DNA from 3 places in the Rhizobium sp. BK456 genome. Region 1 is predicted to be linked to each of the others. Evidence: riboswitches for the same ligand, from Rfam matches in the RefSeq annotation. Region 1 holds a riboswitch; each other region holds the start of a gene.
The links. Region 1 has a riboswitch for thiamine pyrophosphate ahead of thiC (phosphomethylpyrimidine synthase ThiC). Riboswitches for the same ligand answer to the same signal wherever they lie in the genome.

Region 1 (4,134 bases):
GTGGAAGGAGCGGGCCGTCTCCGGGTCGAGGGAGAGGTTGAACTGGTCTTCCCAGCGGAATTCGAAACGTGCCCGCGACAGCGCATCGTCGCGAAGGCGCGCCGCGGGATGGCCCTTGGCAAGGTCGGCCGCATGGGCGGCGATCTTATAGGTGATGACGCCGGTCTTGACGTCGCTGCGGTCGGGCAGGCCGAGATGCTCCTTCGGGGTGACGTAGCAGAGCATGGCCGTGCCGAACCAGCCGATCATCGCCGCGCCGATGCCGGAGGTGATGTGGTCGTAGCCGGGGGCGATATCGGTGGTCAGCGGCCCCAGCGTGTAGAAGGGCGCCTCGCCGCAGACGGCGAGTTGCTTGTCCATGTTTTCCTTGATCTTGTGCATCGGCACATGGCCGGGCCCCTCGATCATCACCTGGCAATCCCTGGCCCAGGCGATCTTCGTCAGTTCGCCGAGCGTTTCGAGTTCGGCAAATTGGGCCGCATCATTGGCATCGGCGATCGAGCCGGGGCGAAGGCCGTCGCCGAGCGAGAAGGAGACGTCATAGGCCCGGCAAATCTCGCAGATCTCCTCGAAATGCTCGTAGAGGAAGTTTTCGCGGTGATGATGCAGACACCACTTGGCCATGATCGAGCCACCACGCGAGACGATGCCGGTGACGCGGTTGACGGTGAGCGGAATGTAACGCAGCCGCACGCCGGCATGGATGGTGAAATAGTCAACGCCCTGTTCGGCCTGCTCGATCAGCGTATCGCGATAGATTTCCCAGCTAAGATCCTCGGCGATGCCGCCGACCTTCTCCAGCGCCTGATAAAGCGGCACCGTGCCGATCGGCAGCGGCGAATTGCGGATGATCCATTCGCGGATATTGTGGATGTTGCGCCCGGTCGACAGATCCATGACCGTATCGGCGCCCCAGCGGGCGGCCCAGACCATCTTCTCGACTTCTTCAGCCATCGACGAGGTGACGGCGGAGTTGCCGATATTGGCGTTGATCTTCACCAGAAAATTGCGGCCGATGATCATCGGTTCGCTTTCGGGGTGGTTGATGTTGGCGGGGATGATCGCCCGGCCGGCGGCGACTTCCCGGCGGACGAATTCCGGCGTCACATGATCGGGAATATCGGCGCCGAAGCTCTCGCCGTCACGCACCAGCACTTCAGCCTTGGCCTTGCGGCCGAGATTCTCGCGAATGGCGACGAACTCCATCTCCGGCGTAATGATGCCGGCCCGTGCGTAGGCGAGCTGGGTGACGGCTTTGCCGTCCTTGGCGCGCAGCGGCCGGCGCCGCCCCGGAAATTCCGGCGTCAGCCGGTCGCCGCTGACAAAGCCGTTGTCCTCGGGGCGGACATGGCGGCCGTCATAGGCTTCGACGTCGCCGCGGGCCAGCACCCAGTCGCGGCGCAGTGGAGACAGGCCCTGCTCGATGCGGATCTCCGCACCTTCGATCGTGTAGGGGCCGGAGGAATCATAGACGATGACAGGCGGCTCGCCGGCAGTCGGATGGACACTGATTTCGCGCATCGGCACGCGGATATCGCCATGAATATCTCCTGGAATATGGATCTTCCGCGATGCCGGCAACGGGCCGGTGGTGACGGTCAGGGTGAGGTTCTTTGCGGCAATGGTCATGGTTTGAGGCTCCAAGTTGTAAGTTGGAGACCCAGTCAATCAGCCGGAATGATGGAAAGACACCGGCACGGATTCCACGCGTGAATCCAAAGCCTTCGAGCGCTTGCACCGTCCCTACGCCAGTATGAACTGGATCAGGTTCAACGGGTCACTGCGCCACAACAGGCAAAGCCTCATTGTCCAGCAGTATCTCAGCCCCTTGCGGGACCCCCCTGGTGAATACCGACAGTCGTAAAGCGCGGTCGCTGGTTGTGTCAAGCTTACAGCTTTGTCGTTTCCGTAGATCGTCCGGCTCGGAGCCTGTTGCGTTACGGATCGAACTGCGGCAAATGTCAATTCACTCAACGTCAGGTGGATTTATGTCGTTTCGGATTAAACGTCTTACGCTAAAACATCTCAATGACGCCGCCACTGTGCTGGTCAGCGCCTATTCGGGACCTCCGTGGAACGAGAATTGGTCGCTTGAAGCGGCGGCTGAAAATGTAAACACCGTGCTTGGAACGCCGAAATCCATTGCGCTTGCGGCCTTTGACGGAGGCAAGGTGCTGGGGATCGCGTTGGGCATACGACAGCGGCGCCATGCCGGTCCGGTCGTTTATCTTGACGAGTTGTCGGTGCTGCCTGAAGCCCAAGGTGCGGGAATAGGGACTGCGCTGCTATCAGCAGTTTTCGAAACAGCAAAGGCCGAGGGATGCAGCAGCGTCTGGTTGGTCTCACAGCGAGAAGGGGCGTTGTCGAAATTTTATCAGGGTTGCGGGTTCGCCCTCGGCAACAACCTTGGTCTCTACTCCAAATCGAGTGCGTAGCGGCCGCGTCTGCGGTGGCCAGCCATAGCCGAGGCCGAGCGGAAGAATTCGAGGTCCGTCAGCCCGATCTTCACTTTGAACCTATCTCGGCGGCTTTTGAAGCGATACCGCTCAATCCGGTCGTAATGTCTTGCCGGATGCCGCATCGAAAAGATGAAGCTTTCCTGGCCGAGCGGCGATCGTCGCGACCTGCCCCGGTTTAAACTCGTGACGGTCGGACAGCACCGCGACAAGCTCGCCGGTCCCGTAGCGCAGGAAAACCATCGTCTCATGGCCGGTAGGTTCGGTGACGCTGACGGTCGTGTCGAGGCCGCTTGGGCTGAGCGACAGGTGCTCGGGCCGCACGCCGAGAAGCACGGCCTGCCCTTCGGACGCCTGCGGGTTAAAACCGAGCGCGATCTCGTCGCCGGTCTCGGTGACGAAGATCGCACCATCGGCCTTGTAGCGGCCTTTCAGCAGATTCATCGACGGTGAGCCGATAAAGGCCGCAACGAATGTATTGCGGGGACGATCGTAGAGTTCCAGCGGCGTGCCAATCTGTTCGACCTTTCCGCCCTGCATGACCACGATCTTGTCGGCCATGGTCATCGCTTCGACCTGATCGTGGGTGACATAGATCGTCGTGGTTCTCAGTCGCTGGTGCAGTTCCTTGATCTCCTTGCGCATCTGCACGCGCAGCTTGGCGTCGAGGTTCGACAAGGGCTCGTCGAACAGGAAAACCTGCGGTGACCGGACGATGGCGCGTCCCATCGCCACGCGCTGGCGCTGGCCGCCCGAAAGCTGGCGCGGATAGCGGTCGAGATAGGGCACGAGGTCAAGCGTTTCGGCCGCCGCCTGCAGCCGCTGCTTGATGATATCGGCAGGCTGTTTCTGCAGACGGAGCGCAAAGACCATGTTTTCGGCAACGGTTTTGTGCGGATAGAGCGCATAGCTCTGAAAGACCATGGCGATGTCGCGATCCTTCGGCGGCAGATTGTTGACGACCTTTCCGCCGATCGAGATGGTGCCGCCGGTGATGCTTTCGAGCCCCGCGACCATGCGCAGCAATGTCGATTTGCCGCAACCGGACGGGCCGACGAGCACCACAAATTCACCGTCGCGAATGTCGATATCAACGCCATGCAGGATATTTACGGCGCCATAGGCCTTGCGCGCCTCCGAAATATTGACCTCAGCCATGTGCCTCCCCACTCGCTTTCCAGCTCCCCCGGCGGTTCCGGGAGATATGCATCTCTCGACAAAATCCAAGGCATGAGGCTTGGCGAAACGCACCCTGCCGCTGCTCGTACATGCTGTCAGACCTCCTCCATGAAACGTTTCATTTCATGTTGACTTTTGCCGCTTGCCGTCTAATTCTCGCTGGCGAGGCCGAGAGGAGCGGTTTCGAACATCAATATGAAACGTTTCATTTTTTTGTTTACCAGATCGTTCTGCATGAGACCAGTGCGAAAATCGGACCGGAGCCAATCCGGAAAGACGGGCTGGCGGCAGCGCAAAAACGTGGAGGAGGAAAGTATGAAAGTCGAAATATACGATGCATTGATGCGCCGTCAGGCAAGTCGCCGCGACGTCCTGCGCGGAACTGCGAGTGCTGCGGCTCTGCTCGGTCTATCGGGCGCGATGGGCGGAATTCCCGGCATGGCGATTGCCGCCGCCGACGATCTGCGCGCCCAGATCCTGCAGATCCCGGGCGTCGGCA
Region 2 (4,134 bases), on a different contig from region 1:
CAATAGCATATTCGTACAAACGAATTGGTCAATAGTGATGAAATGCCAAAAAAGGTCCAAGTAAATCAGCAGATAAGCTGTCCGCCGTTGATCTCGATCACCTGGCCGGTAATGTATCCCGAGAGTAAGGGAGCCGCCAGGAACAGATAGGCGGGAGCGCAATCCTCTGCCGTGCCAAGCCGCTGCAGGGGGATGGATTTCCGGGTCTGCTCCAGCTTTTCTCTGGAGGAATAGCGCTCGTGGAAATCCGTCTCGATCGTTCCCGGCGAGACGCAGTTGACGCGGATGCCATCCGGGGCAAGCTCGCGGGCAAGCGCCTTGGAATAGGTCGCAACGAAGGCTTTCGAGGCCGAATAGATCGACGAGCCGGGGCTGCCACCGGTGAGCGCCGAGATCGAAACGGTGTTGACGACGGCAGCACCCTCGGCCGCCTTCAATGCCGGCAGCAATGCGCGCGTCAGCGCCACTACCGAGGTCTGGTTCAGCCGTATGACCGCTTCATATTCGGCATCGGTCAGCGTCGCAGCGGGAAAACGGCCGAGCATGGTGCCGGCATTGTTGACGAGCACATGCACCCTGTCGAAGAAAGCCAGAACATCGTCGGCAAATTGCACCGCACCGCCGGCGGCAGAGAAATCGGCATGCAGCAGCAGCGCCCGTCTTTCCGATTCAGCCGTCAGCAGGAAATCCGGCAGGTCCCGCCCCGGCTTGCGCCCGGTATGGACGATCACTTTCGCGCCGCAATCCAGAAACTGCCGAGCGACTTCGAGGCCGATGCCGCGGCCGGCGCCGGTGACGACGACATTACGATTTTCAAACAGTCTGGGATGAAACACGAAGCCGTCCTCCTCGGATGCGTCACCTGCCCTTAACATATGAGCACACCGACCGAAAGAAAGGCAGGCATCGATCTTTCCGGGGAGATCCAGGACTAAACAACGAGCTCGTTTTCGGTCTCCAGAAGCCGCGCACCCGGCCCTTCCCTGCCGAGCCGGTCACAGGGATTGCGCAACGGACAGCTTTCGATCGACAGGCAGCCGCAGCCGATGCAGCCGGTCAGGCGGTCGCGCAGCAGACTGAGCCGATTGATTCGTGCGTCGAGATCGTCCTTCCATCGCGCCGACAGCGTCTGCCAATCGGCGACGGTCGGCGTGCGCCCCTGCGGCAGGGACTGGAACGCCGCCTGGATTTCCGAAAGCGGAATGCCGACACGCTGTGCCACCTTGATGATGCCGAGGCGGCGAAGCACATCGCGCCCGTAGCGGCGCTGATTGCCGCGGGAGCGGATGCTCGAGATCAAACCCTTGGTCTCGTAAAAATGCAGCGCCGAGACGGCAAGGCCGCTGCGTTCCGCCACTTCGCCGACAGTCAGGAGCTTTCCGAGCGGCGCTGCCGAAATACCATCCATCGCCTCTTGACCTCAATATTGGTTGAGGTCTTATACCCTTTGCTTCTGCGATCGTAAAGCCCGATCGGGCGCTCCCGCTCTTACTCCGATAAGGGCGCTGGCACCCCTTACGCCGATATTGCCGCCAGAGGCAGCAAGCTGCGGTCCCGTTCCCGGCAGGTACGGGCCCACCGAGGAACACCCGAGCGGGATCCCGCTCGGGTGTTTCCCTCACAACAGAGCTTTTCCGACCGTGCGGACGGGTTCCCAAATTTGCGGTTGCGGGAAGAAAACACGGGTGATAGTTTCCGACGAAATAACAGGGGAGCTCCGTATTGCCGGGGCTGAGATATGAGGCGCTAGCCTCTGGACCCTTTAAAGCTGATCTGGGTAATGCCAGCGGAGCGAGGTTCAGATGTTCTCAGGCGCAGAAGTGTCACTTTATCCGATGTCCGGCAATGTCGTCGGCATCATTCGCGATGCCGTCAAGACGCTCGATCCCTATCGCGGCCGGCTAGGCATCGAGACCGAAATCAAACGCTGATGACATCGCCGCAACCATCGGATTCGCACCTTTCCGCGCTCCGCGCCGCTCTCTATCGGGGGTTCCCCGCCTTGCTCGCGGGCTGCGCCTTTTTGGCGGCATGGGAACTCTATGTCGATCTTTCCGGCATCAAGCCTTCCATTCTGCCGGCGCCTTCGCGCATCGTTATCCAGGGCTGGCTGAACCGTGAGGCGCTGATATCAAACACCTGGCCGACGCTTGGTGCGACGCTCGGCGGTTTCGCGCTGTCGCTTGCCTTCACCTTCACCTCTTCGATCCTCATGGATTTCATGCCATTCATGCGCCGGGCATTGCTGCCGATCTTCATCGCCAGCCAGACCCTGCCGCTGGTGGCGATTGCGCCGCTCGTCGTCTTATGGTTCGGTTTCGGCCTTTTGCCGAAGATCCTGCTGGTGGCGCTCGTCACCTTCTTTCCGCTGCTCGTCGCCCTGCTGCAAGGCTATGAATCGACCGACCGCGACATCGCCGAATTGCTGCATTCGATGAAGGCGAGCCGCTGGCGCGTTTTCCGCCTGGCACGGCTTCCCTCGGCGCTGCCCTATTTCTTCGCCGGCCTGAGGATCTCGATCACCTATGCCGTCGTCGGCGCGATCTTTGCCGAATATGCCGGCGCCGCAAGCGGCCTCGGCATCTATATCCTCAACGCCAAGAACAATTTCCGTCCCGATCTCGTGCTCGCCGCCGTCGTCGTCAGCGCCGTGCTGACCCTTTGCCTGTTCGGCCTAACACTCTTGATAGAGCGCCTCCTTATGCCCTGGCAGCCATCCGGGGAGCGGCGCCGATGAGCGACAAAATGGTCGAACTGCGCAATATCGCGAAATCTTTCGACGGCATGCAGGTACTGGGCGATATTTCGCTCGGCGTCGGGAACGGCGAGTTCGTTTCGATCGTCGGCCCGTCCGGCTCCGGAAAATCGACGGTGCTGCGATTGCTGACGCAGTCGCTTCGACCCGATTCCGGCTCGGTGCTTTTCAATGGCGCGCCGCTTGAGGAAGCGCCGCATTCCTTCGCCTTCATGCCGCAGCGTGATGCGCTGATGCCCTGGCGCCGGATCATCGACAATGCGGCCCTCGGCCTCGAGGTAAAAGGCAAGAGCCGCCGCGCGGCCCGCGCCGCTGTGGCGCCTTTGTTCCAGCGCTTCGGCCTTGCCGGCTTCGAACACCATTATCCGTCCGAACTATCGGGCGGCATGCGCCAGCGCGCCGCTCTGCTGCGCACCGTCGTCCAGACCCAGGACATGCTGCTGCTCGACGAGCCTTTCGGCGCGCTCGACGCGCTGACGCGCACGCAGATCCAGGAGTGGCTGCAGGGCATGTGGACCGAACACCGCTGGACGGCGCTGCTGATCACCCATGATGTCCGCGAGGCGGTGTTCCTCTCCGACCGCATCTATGTGCTTTCGGCCCGCCCGGCGCGCATCATTCGAGAATTCCGCGTTCCCCTGCCCCGCCCCAGAAGCCTTGCCGATCTCGGCTCGCCGGCGGCCCAGGCGATCGAAACCGAAATCCTGCAGACCCTGCTTCATCCGCTGGAACAGGATGATCTTAGGCCGGTCGGCCTAAAATCTGCATCCTGTTCTGAACTAAAGAGTTAGATCATGACGCCGAAAACCGCGCACACTTTCGGCACCATGCTCTAGAGACCTGAGGAGGTCATCATGCTGCTTCTCACCCGTCGCCAGACGATTTTCGCCGCCATCGCGGCAGGCCTTGTCGGCCGCCCGGCCTTCGCCCAGTCGGCGCCCGCAAAGGCTCGCATCGCACTCGACTGGACGCCCAACACCAACCATATCGGCATCTATGTCGCCAAGGCGAAGGGTTTTTATGCCGCCGCGGGCCTCGATGTCGACATTCTACCCTATGCCGATACGAGTGCCGGAACGCTGGTATCGAACGGCGTCGCCGACTTCGGGATCAGCAGCGAGATCGAGGCCATCACGCAGCGCGCCGCCGGCGGTGACGTGAAGATGGTCTACGGCGTCGTCCAGACTGAAACAGCACGCCTGATCTTCAAGGGCGGACGCGACGACATCAAGAGCCCAAGGGATCTCGACGGCAAGACCTATGGCGGATTCGGCGGCACCTGGGAGAGCGCGCTGATCTCCGCGATGATCCGCAACGATGGCGGCAAAGGCGAGGTCAAGACCGTCACGCTCGGCACCTCCGCCTATGAAGCGCTGGAC
Region 3 (4,134 bases), on a different contig from region 1:
ATAAAATATATCCGGCTCATCTGTTGCGTTGCTGATGGTTTTCATGAACTGTTCCAACTAAGAGCTGCGATAGCGCACCACAGGAATATCGTTTCCTATGAATGCTGAAAACTTGCCGGCGACATCATCGTCGGGAGGCTCGCACAAGGAGCACGATGACATGCACCACAAAAAGGAATCAGACAAGCACCCTGGCTACTCGCATCTGCGGTTGGCAACCATCGACGGCGCGTCGCCGCCTGGTCTGCAATTGTCAATCGACCGGCAGGAGGGCTCCGGGTCGACGAAGACGACTTTTTTCCAACAATGGCTTCTGGATTTTGCTTTCGGTTGCGAGCTATTTTATCCGATCCAGCTATATGAACATCTCGCAACAAGCGAGGGCGAAGACAAAGGCGTTGAACCTTTGAGTGAGAGTTACGAGTATAGAATTGGGAGAATTCGGACCGGCAGCCACGTTTCTCATTTGAAATCCACGTCTCTCGGGTTTCCAAATTCCAGAATGGAAGCGCCGGCTCAGTCGCCAACGCTTTCAAATTCGAAAGATGGTAAGAAAGTCTTCAGGAACCTGACCATTGTGCGGTACACGCGAGCCGCAGTTCAAACCCTGCTGCCGCTATCATGTACGCGGACAACGGTCGCCCGTCGGCAAAAATCAAGGATATTTGGCCCGCAAGGTTTGCCCAATCATACTGCAGAAAGGATTTCATTCTCCATGTCATTATGTCCTGCGAAATGCATTCGCATCGCCGCACTTGCAGCGGCCGCCATCTTGCTGGGCACCCAGATCGCAGTTGCGCAAGAGCCTTCTATAGAATCTCAGTGGCTGAACACGCCGGCATCTCGAGTGGAAGCGCTTGCGATCCTCCAGACCTTGAATGCAAATCTCCTGAGTAACGCCAGTGCCACGTTTACCCTTGACCGCTGGTGCGCCGCGCATAAGCTCGCACCGGAAGGTTCAAAGATCGTAGCTCAGCATGTGGGCGGGCAAGGCAAACCGGCCGATGAGCACATCCGTGATCTTCTGAGCGTCGGACCCGGTGAGTTGATCGCCTATCGCCGCGTCCGACTGGTCTGCGGCGAACGCGTCTTGTCCGAAGCCGACAACTGGTATGTACCTGCAAAATTAACTGCAGAGATGAATCAGGCGTTGAATACCAGCGATATCGCGTTTGGCAGAGCCGTTCAGGCTCTCAATTTCACTCGCACAAACCTGTCTGCCAAGTTGCTCTGGTCCCCTCTATCCGAAGGCTGGGACATGGACGGCTTAACAGCGCATGAAACAAGTTCCCCCGGCCTGCCGGCGTTCCTGCTCGAACATCGAGCCGTATTGAAACTTCCAGACGGCACGCCGTTTAGCGCCCTGGTCGAAAGCTACACGGAAAAAGTACTAGACTTTCCAGTTCCGCGCCTGCTTTCTCAATAGCGCTTCGGTATCTCGTGCATGCGACAAGGGCGCTTGTCTTGCGGAAGCGTGCCGGCCGGACGATTGCCCTTGTCCATCGTTTAACAGCGGCGACACGCACGATATCCTGTGTGTAACCTAACCCCGAGCCATCGCAGATTGTCGCTTGACAGTCCCCTCGGCAAGCCTCTACCCTTTTTGCATTCACCAGGGGGGTCCCGGCAAGGGGCTGAGATACTGCTGGACAATGCGGCTTTGCCGATTGTAGCGCAGTGACCCGTTGAACCTGATCCAGTTCATACTGGCGTAGGGACGGTGCAAGCGCTCGAAGCAGTGGATTCACGCGCGGAATCCGTGCCGGCGTCTTTTCATCATTCCGGCTGAGGACTGGGTCTCCAATCGAAAACTTGGAGCCTCAAACCATGAAAATTGCCGCGAAGACCATCACCCCCACAGTCACCAAAGGCCCGCTGCCGGCGTCGCGGAAGATTTACATCCCGGGAGACATACACGCCGACATCCGTGTGCCGATGCGCGAGATCAGCGTTCATCCGACATCGGGCGAGCCGCCTGTTGTCGTCTATGATTCCTCCGGTCCCTATACGATCGAGGGTGCTGATATCCGCATCGAGCAGGGCCTGTCGCAGCTCCGCCGCGACTGGGTGCTCGCGCGCGGCGATGTCGAAGCCTATCAGGGCCGCCATATCCGCCCCGAAGACAACGGCTTTGCCAGCGGCGAAAGGCTGACGCCCGAATTTCCCACTAAACGTCAGCCGCTACGAGCCAGGGATGGCAAGGCGGTCACCCAGCTCGCCTATGCGCGATCAGGCATCATCACGCCCGAGATGGAATTCATAGCCATCCGCGAAAGCCTTGGTCGCAAGGCGCAGGCGGATGCCATGGTCCGCGACGGCGAAAGCTTCGGCGCCCATATTCCGGACCATGTGACGGCGGAATTCGTCCGGCAGGAAGTGGCGGCGGGTCGGGCGATCATCCCCGCCAACATCAATCATCCGGAATCCGAGCCGATGATCATCGGCCGGAATTTCCTGGTGAAGATCAACGCCAATATTGGCAATTCTGCTGTCACCTCGTCCATGACGGAAGAGGTCGAGAAAATGGTCTGGGCGGCCCGCTGGGGCGCCGACACGGTCATGGATCTTTCCACCGGCCGCAATATCCACAATATCCGCGAATGGATCATCCGCAATTCGCCGGTGCCGATCGGTACCGTGCCGCTCTATCAGGCGCTGGAGAAGGTCGAGGGCATTGCCAAAGACCTGTCCTGGGAGGTCTATCGTGACACGCTGATCGAACAGGCCGAACAGGGCGTCGACTATTTCACCATCCACGCCGGCGTGCGGCTTCACTACATCCCGCTCACCGTCAACCGCGTCACCGGCATCGTCTCGCGCGGCGGTTCGATCATGGCGAAGTGGTGTCTCCATCATCATCGCGAAAGCTTCCTATACGAACATTTCGAGGAGATCTGCAACATCTGCCGCGCCTATGACGTCTCCTTCTCGCTCGGCGACGGCCTGCGTCCCGGCTCCATCGCCGATGCCAACGATGCAGCGCAATTCGCCGAACTGGAAACACTGGGAGAGCTGACCAAGATCGCCTGGGCGAAAGACTGCCAGGTGATGATCGAGGGCCCCGGCCATGTGCCGATGCACAAGATCAAGGAGAACATGGACAAGCAGCTCGAGGTCTGCGGCGAGGCACCCTTCTACACGCTCGGGCCGCTGACGACGGATATCGCACCGGGGTACGATCACATCACCTCTGGAATAGGCGCAGCCATGATCGGCTGGTTCGGCACCGCGATGCTCTGCTACGTCACGCCGAAGGAGCATCTCGGCCTTCCCGATCGCACTGACGTCAAGACCGGCGTTATCACCTACAAGATCGCGGCCCACGCGGCTGATCTCGCCAAGGGGCATCCGGCAGCACAGCTGCGCGATGACGCGCTCTCGCGTGCCCGTTTCGAATTCCGCTGGGAGGATCAGTTCAACCTCTCGCTAGACCCCGAAACCGCCCGCAGCTTCCACGACGAGACGTTGCCGAAGGAAGCCCATAAGGTGGCGCATTTCTGCTCCATGTGCGGCCCAAAATTCTGCTCCATGCGCATCTCGCACGATATCCGCGCCGAAGCACAGAAGGAAGGTCTGGATGCGATGGCAGCGCGTTATCATGAGGGCGGCGGCATCTATATGCCGATAGAAACCCAACAGCAATTGGGCGAATGAGATGCGTGTGCTTGTCAAAGGCGCCGGCGTTGCCGGCCTGACGGTGGCGCATGAACTGCGCGCTCGAGATGCCGAGGTCACCGTGCTCGATCCATATGGCAGTTTCCTCGGCGCTGCATCGTGGCTCGCGGGCGGAATGTTGGCGCCCTGGTGCGAGCAGGAGAGTGCTGATGGCGCCGTGCTGATGCGCGGCCTCACCGCCGCCGACAAATGGGACGCAATGGTGCCTGGAGAGGTGCGACGAAACGGAACGCTCGTGGTCGCGTCGGCCCGCGATCTTGGTGAACTGAGACGCTTTGCCTGCCGCACGACCGATTATGAATGGCTGGAAGAGCCGGCGATCGCGTCGCTGGAACCCTCTCTTTCCGGGCGATTCCGGCATGGGCTGTTCTTTCGCCGCGAAGCCCATCTCGATCCTCGGCGAGTGTTGTGTCTGCTGCGCACCAAGCTGACGGTTCAGGGGGTCACCTTCGTGGGCGA

Region 2: it holds a riboswitch for thiamine pyrophosphate, as region 1 does, so the genes downstream of both, FHX03_RS34940 (HMP/thiamine-binding protein) here and thiC (phosphomethylpyrimidine synthase ThiC) in region 1, are expected to answer to the same signal.
Region 3: it holds a riboswitch for thiamine pyrophosphate, as region 1 does, so the genes downstream of both, thiC (phosphomethylpyrimidine synthase ThiC) here and thiC (phosphomethylpyrimidine synthase ThiC) in region 1, are expected to answer to the same signal.

The regions. Positions count from the first base shown of each region.
Region 1 covers NZ_JACIAO010000012.1:220,760-224,893, reverse strand. Annotated here, with positions in the region: gene thiC (phosphomethylpyrimidine synthase ThiC) at 1-1,629, opposite strand, end outside; TPP riboswitch at 1,723-1,853, opposite strand; gene FHX03_RS28560 (GNAT family N-acetyltransferase) at 1,989-2,435, shown strand; gene FHX03_RS28555 (ABC transporter ATP-binding protein) at 2,547-3,614, opposite strand; gene FHX03_RS28550 (extracellular solute-binding protein) at 3,951-4,134, shown strand, end outside.
Region 2 covers NZ_JACIAO010000008.1:286,978-291,111, reverse strand. Annotated here, with positions in the region: gene FHX03_RS23050 (SDR family NAD(P)-dependent oxidoreductase) at 66-836, opposite strand; gene soxR (redox-sensitive transcriptional activator SoxR) at 932-1,408, opposite strand; TPP riboswitch at 1,699-1,812, shown strand; partial or broken gene FHX03_RS34940 (HMP/thiamine-binding protein) at 1,803-1,919, shown strand; gene FHX03_RS23035 (ABC transporter permease) at 1,931-2,737, shown strand; gene FHX03_RS23030 (ABC transporter ATP-binding protein) at 2,734-3,546, shown strand; gene FHX03_RS23025 (ABC transporter substrate-binding protein) at 3,610-4,134, shown strand, end outside.
Region 3 covers NZ_JACIAO010000010.1:128,011-132,144, forward strand. Annotated here, with positions in the region: gene FHX03_RS25535 (hypothetical protein) at 716-1,426, shown strand; TPP riboswitch at 1,605-1,736, shown strand; gene thiC (phosphomethylpyrimidine synthase ThiC) at 1,828-3,654, shown strand; gene thiO (glycine oxidase ThiO) at 3,656-4,134, shown strand, end outside.